DNA from 2 places in the Faecalibacterium sp. genome. Region 2 is predicted to be linked to the other one. Evidence: a T-box and tRNA genes for the amino acid it is inferred to sense, from the RefSeq annotation. Region 2 holds a T-box; the other holds one or more tRNA genes.
What was found. The T-box of region 2 lies ahead of tyrS (tyrosine--tRNA ligase). A T-box ahead of a tRNA ligase gene usually reads a tRNA of that ligase, here a tRNA-Tyr.
Positions count from the first base shown of each region.

Region 1 (3,405 bases), on a different contig from region 2:
GCCTCTCGGGCGGTGACCTCGCCGGCTGGGTGAGCCAGATGAACGCCCTCTCCCAGCGCATCGGCACCACCGGCAGCACATGGACGGACGCCTGCGGCCTCGACAGCGGCAATGTGACCACAGCCGTGGATATGTATCTCATCCTGCGGTATCTTATGAGCTTTGATGCCTTCGTGGAGATCTCGTCCGCCCCCACCTTCACCATGCCCGCCAAGGAAAAGCACGCCAAGAGCTTCGTCCTCCTGAGCCAGAATGTAGCGCTCAACAAGACCAGCGGCGGCAGCTTCTACCGAAAGGCCATGCAGGGCGGTATGTGCGATGTGATGGCCTACAAAAACGACCACGGCGACCAGAGCTATGTTTCGTGGGCCAATCAGAACGGCTCGACCTATATCTTCTGCATCATGCAAAGCCCTGACACCTGCGACGCCTACGGCTATGCCAACCGCCGCCCGGCCCTCTACGAGACGACCCGGCTCATCGACTGGGTGTTCCAGAGCTTTTCCATCCAGCCCGCGCTGGACACCGACCTCGCACTGGCCGAGATCCCCGTCAAATATTCCTCCGACACCGACACCCTCAAGCTCTACCCCGACAACAGCATGATGACCCTCCTGCCCTCCTCGGGCGACGGCACTGTGACCCAGAAGTATTTCCATCTGCCCGACTACGTCTGCGCCCCCATCCAGCAGGGCGACATCATCGGAACGGTGGAGCTGAAGCTGGCCGGCGAGACCATCGGCATGGTCAACCTCATCGCCGGGCAGGACGTGAGCCAGAGCAGCCTGCTCTACTCCCTCTCGAAGCTGCGGGAGTTCTTCGGCAGTCTCTACCTCAAGGTCGTGCTCTGCGTCAGCGCCCTCTGCGCCATCGTCTATGCCGCGTGGCTCTTCCTCAGCGCCCAGCATGACCGCCGCCCCTCCAAGAAGATCCACCGCTACGGCCGTCCCCGCGACTGAACCATGCCGTCCAGCATCCGGATTTTCCCGAAAAAGCTGTAAAAAGCAGTTGACAAACACGCTCCCGAGTGGTAATATATACAGGCAGTCCTCGACTGCAAAAAACTGTATAAGGGCGTGTTCCCGAGTGGCCAATGGGGACAGACTGTAAATCTGCTGCTTTCAGCTTCGGTGGTTCGAATCCACCCGCGCCCACCAAACAAGAAAAATCCGAACCTGTTTCCGATTGGAGAAGGGTTCGGATTTTTCGTTTTCTTCGGGTACAACAACGAAGGCTCCCGTGGACGGCGCAAAACTCCGATACCTTGTCATAGACCGTAAGACAATCACAAGATTTGGAGGGTATGATTATGAAGTACGATGAAAGAGCCTGCAAGTTTAATATAGACACTGGCTGCGTGGAGCTGCTGCTCCGGGACGGGAGAAAAATTTCCATTGACTGCACCGGGGTTGAGGATGCTCTGGATGTTACCATGGAGCAGAGGTCAGAACTGGACTACCTCATCTACAATGACCCGCTGGGCTATGCGGACTTGATTTTGAATGGCGACCCAGAGGAATATTTGAAGAATGTGACCGGGAGCCATGGGTTAGAAGATTAAGGGCAAAAAAATGAGAGGTGTGCCCAACTGGACACACCTCGGTGAGATACATCTATATAAGGCAGGGCGTTCCCTTTACTGGGAGCGTCCTGCTGTTTTTATGCGGCAACAAGCAAGGCTTGTAGAGCTTCCTGCTCTTTCAGCCACTCCTCATATTCACGCTGGCCTTCCTCGCTGTTGAAAAACTCAACCATGGAGGGATAAAAGCAACGTGCAAGGGTCTTGATTGCTTCATCCGGGTAGCCGGATTTGTTTGATTTCTTCTTTTTGTTCAAATAGTATCCTCCGAAACTCAAAGTTCCATATCCTGACCACGCTTGCGGTTTTTCTGCGGCACATTCATGGTGCGCTCCTGCTTGGGGGCAAGAATCTTTTCCAGAAAGCTGCGCACCAGTTCAGGCGCACGGTGGAGCGCGTCCAGATAGGGTTTCACGTCGTACCACAGGTCGTGATACTTTTGACCCCAATGAGCAGCTTCCTTCTTGGCGGTGGAAAGTTCTTCTTTCAGGCGGCGGTTCTCCACGTCCATCATATAGCCGTGGTCGGCTTGCTTTTTCAGCTTGGAAAACTCTTCTTCGGTCAGCGAATAGTTGCCGAGAAAGGTGCGCTTACCAATATAATCCAGATCGCGCGCATGAATGAGGGCTTCTTTTGTGAGCGTGACCTTTTTCTGCACAGCGGCAAGTTCCTTTTCGGTCTTGGAGAGGGTTTTGTTGGTTTGGGTGAGGTGCTGCTCTTTCTGGTCAATCTGGGCGGTCAGAGTGTCCAGTCGCTCCTGCTCCCGCTGGACTTTGAACTGGGTGACGGTCAGGTGTTCTTCAGTGCTGCCACGCTCACCACGCTCTACATCCGTGTACCCAGCATTGCGCATATAGTTGAAGAAATCGTCTTGCAGGACACTGTACGACTTCTTCAGGACTGGCTTGCCGTTCTTTTGCAGGACAGGCTTTCCGGCATCGTCCAGCAAGGGCTTGGAAGCCCACTTCTTGCTCCGGCTGACCTGCATGACGGTCTCCTTGACTGTGCCGACCAGTGCCTTGTCCTTGCAGCGTTTCGACCAGAGGATCTGCTTTTCCACCACAGGCACATAGACCACATGGAGGTGGTAGTGGTAGACCTCCCGGCCTAGTGCCTCGGTCATGGCACGGTTGATCTCATCGGCGTGCATGACAGCCGAGAGAATATACTGCTCACCGCCCACGATTTGAACGGCTGCTTTGTAGGCATCCTCATAGAACTGCTTGGCGAACTCGTAGCCACCGTGATTGTCAAAATAGGCCGAGTTGACATCAAAGACAAGCTCGCAATAATGGGTGGCATCCGGCTTCAAGCCGCGCGTGGAGATGGTTCCGGCGGCTTCCAGTCGGGCGAATAGGTCGGTGTAGCTGGCGGTTGGCTTTTTGAAGTGGACGTTCCATGAGGTGCGCTGGGGGATAATGTCGGGGTTCCGATAGCTGTCCTTTTCGCGCTCGTTGTGCTGCTGGGTGTTACCAACGGCCTTATCCGAAACGGCGAGGTTTCGGACACTTGTGCGGTCAATACCATCATTTCTTGCCAAGGGCATCCCTCCTTTCAAGGTTCATCGAGAGGTGACGGGGAACGGAGATGCACTTCTTCGGAAGTGTAATAACCCACTATAACACTTTCATCCCTATGGGCTGCAAAGTGTAGTGGGCTCTTCGAGGACTCTCCGAGGGGGAACGTCTCCTGCGGGAGAGCTACGATCAAGTTCGCACAATGCGAACTTGATTGCTCCGTACGTATCTGAAAAAATTGCGTACGGACTTCAAATAACCTGTACGGTTCGTACGGTGTACGAAAACTTGAAATATAAACGATAACAC
Region 1 is NZ_DAWCVJ010000092.1:84-3,488, reverse strand. Features, by position in the region: gene ACT8X9_RS11725 (D-alanyl-D-alanine carboxypeptidase family protein) at 1-959, shown strand, start outside; tRNA gene ACT8X9_RS11720 (tRNA-Tyr) at 1,073-1,157, shown strand; gene ACT8X9_RS11715 (DUF6061 family protein) at 1,310-1,561, shown strand; gene ACT8X9_RS11710 (hypothetical protein) at 1,660-1,836, opposite strand; gene ACT8X9_RS11705 (plasmid recombination protein) at 1,854-3,119, opposite strand.
Region 1: it encodes a tRNA-Tyr, which carries the amino acid that the T-box ahead of tyrS (tyrosine--tRNA ligase) is inferred to sense. The anticodon was not compared.

Region 2 (3,405 bases):
CGGCCCAGCTCGACGGAGAGCTGTCTGCCGGTGCGGGCCAGCTGCTCGACCTCTATTACACCGCAAAGGATGTCGCCGCCGACCTCATCGGCCGTCTGGACGCTTACGACACCAACGACGCAGAGCTGGACGAGATCGAGCAGCGCATCGATCTCATCTACAAGCTCCGGCGGAAATACGGCGATACAGTAGAGGACATCCTCGCGTTTGGCGAGCGGGCACGGCAGGAGCTGGAGATGATACAGTCCTCGCAGGAGAGGGTGGAGCATCTGCAGAAGGAGCAGCGCCGTCTCTATACCCTTGCGCGGGAAAAGGCGGAGCTTCTGACCCAGACCCGGCTGAAGGCGTTTGAAGAGCTGAACAAGCGCATCTCTGACACATTGGACTTTCTGAATATGCCGGGCGTGCGGATGACGCTCCGCCATACGCGGGGGCCGCTGGCCAGTCACGGACAGGACAGCATCGAGTTTTATATCTCCACGAACCCCGGTGAAGCCCCGAAGCCTCTGGCAAAGATCGCCTCAGGCGGCGAGCTGAGCCGTATCACCCTCGCCATCAAGAATGCGATGGCCGACAAGGACGCTGTGCCGACCGTCATCTACGACGAGATCGACAGCGGCGTTTCCGGCAAGGCGGCCAGCCGCATCGGTGAGGTGCTGCGCCAGAGTGCCGAGGGTCATCAGATCCTTTGCATCACCCACACGGCCCAAATCGCTGCGCTGGCAGACTGCCATCTGCTCATCCAGAAGAACATCACGAATGAGCGTACCTATACCGAGATCCACCCGCTGGACGAGAATGGACGGGTGGAGGCGCTGGCCCGCCTCATCTCCGGCGACCATGTCACGGAGCTTTCGCTGGCCAACGCCCGGGAAATGCTGGGCTGGAGCGCCGGGAAATAAGCAGGCGCTTTTGTGCTTGACATTCCCACGGGGATGTGCTAAACTGAATCTCGTTGAAAGGCGAAGATGGGAACCGAGTACCCTGATGCGCTCTGCCCAGAGAGGCCCCGGCTGGTGAAAGGGGCTGCGGAGACGCAGGTGAAATACCTCCCGGAGCTGCAGGCTGAACGACGAGTAGGCTGTGCCGCGTGCGAGCGTTACAAACGCAGGAGTGTCACTCTACTCTGGGGTGTGCACTCGTGAGGCCGTCTCTGTGAAGAGGCGGCAAACAGAGGTGGTACCGCGAATTTTATCGCCCTCTGCCAATTTATTTTGGCGGAGGGCGTTTTGTTTTTCCCTCTGCCCGACAAAACAGGAGGAAATTTCTTATGACTCTGTACGAAGAACTGAAAGCCCGCGGTCTGGTGGCCCAGATCACCGATGAGGAGATCATCGACCTTATCAACAACGGCAAGGCTACCTTCTACATTGGCTTCGACTGCACCGCCGACAGCCTGACCGCCGGACATTTCATGGCCCTGACCCTGATGAAGCGCCTGCAGATGGCAGGCAACAAGCCCATCGCCCTCATCGGCGGCGGCACCACTATGATCGGCGACCCCTCCGGCCGCACCGATATGCGCAAGATGCTGACCAAGGAGGACATTGCCCACAACGCTGCCTGCTTCAAGAAGCAGATGGAGAAGTTCATCGACTTCTCTGAGGGCAAGGCCTTGATGCTGAACAATGCCGACTGGCTGCTGAACCTGAACTATGTCGAGCTGCTGCGCGATGTGGGCGCCTGCTTCTCCGTCAACAATATGCTGCGTGCCAAGTGCTACGAGCAGCGCATGGAGAAGGGCCTGTCCTTCCTTGAGTTCAACTACATGATCATGCAGAGCTACGACTTCTACTATATGTTCCAGCACTACGGCTGCAATATGCAGTTCGGCGGCGATGACCAGTGGAGCAATATGCTGGGCGGCACTGAGCTGATCCGCCGCAAGCTGGGCAAAGATGCCTATGCCATGACCATCACCCTGCTGACCGATTCTCAGGGCAAGAAGATGGGTAAGACCGCCGGCAATGCCGTCTGGCTCGACCCCAACAAGACCAGCCCCTTCGAGTTCTATCAGTACTGGCGCAACGTCGGCGATGCAGATGTCATGAAGTGCATCCGGATGCTGACCTTCCTGCCGCTGGAGCAGATCGATGAGATGAGCACCTGGAAAGATCAGCGCCTCAACGAAGCCAAGGAGATCCTTGCCTTCGAGCTGACCAAGATGGTCCACGGCGAGGAGGAGGCCAACAAGGCGCAGAACGCAGCCCGCGCACTGTTCAGCGGCGCTGCCGGAGATACCGAGCATATGCCCGGCACCCAGCTGACCGAGGCCGACCTGACCGATGGTGCCATCGGCATCCTGACCCTGATGGTCAAGGCTGGTCTGGCTGCTTCCAACGGCGAGGCCCGCCGTCTGGTCGTGCAGGGCGGCGTTCTGGTGGATGGCGAAAAGGTCGCTGCCCCCACGGCAAGCTTTACCGCCGAGCAGCTGTCCAAGGGTATCGTCATCAAAAAGGGCAAGAAGGTCTACCACAAGGTGAGCCTGTAAGCTTCTGGTAAAACAATAGCCCCGGCTGTCTTCTCTCTGTGACAGGAGAGGGGACAGCCGGGGCTTTTTCATACAAAAATCTCCCCTGTCCCGCACAGGACAAGGGAGACTCGTTTTTATTCAGGTCACAGCTCGTAAGCCTTCTTCAGGACTTCATAGGCAGCATCCTCATTCTCAGAACGGACGAGCAGGGAAATGTCAAGGTCGCTGGTAGTGATAAGCAGCACCTCGATGCCTGCCATTGCCAGAGCGTTCAGGGCACGCGCGGCAACACCGCAGCTGGTGACCATCTCTTCTCCGAAGAGGTTCAGCTTGGAGTAGCCCACGCTGATGAGGGGAGAGGCCTTGGCATCCTTGTCGAGATTCGCGGCAGAGATGGCCTTCATCACCAACGGCAGATCACTGCTGGATGCCGTGAAGCTGAAGTCCATGCTGGTACCGTGGGGGGCGCTCTGGCTGATCATATCCACCACAACGCCGGTGTCGGCGAAGATCTGCAGATAACGAGCCATCGTGTTGCCCTTGAACTCAGCATCCTGCACGCTGATCATCATCAGGCTCGGCTCGATATTGATTTTGGAAACACCGTACATAGTAAACACTCCATTCTGCCCATCGGGCGTTCTGATTCAAACTTTATGCAAGCTCCAAAAATTCGCTGTTGATGTAGGTCTGTGCCGTCTGACGGATGTAATCGTATCCGAAGTTTGGGTAGGCAGCGCGGACGCCATGGGCCTTTGCAAGCTCCGGCGTATAATCCCGGAACAGATAGGTGCGGACGTTGGACTTTCCGGCGTCATAGTGGGTCACTGTCACATGGAGCTTCGGGCCGCGCACCGCGCAGCGGACGCTGCCGTCCGGCTCGACGGTCTGCTCCAGATCCAGTGTCAGGACCGCGCCGATGAGCTGGTCGG
Region 2 is NZ_DAWCVJ010000012.1:5,440-8,844, reverse strand. Features, by position in the region: gene recN (DNA repair protein RecN) at 1-902, shown strand, start outside; T-box leader at 957-1,205, shown strand; gene tyrS (tyrosine--tRNA ligase) at 1,271-2,491, shown strand; gene ACT8X9_RS03610 (ACT domain-containing protein) at 2,617-3,084, opposite strand; gene ACT8X9_RS03605 (CapA family protein) at 3,128-3,405, opposite strand, start outside.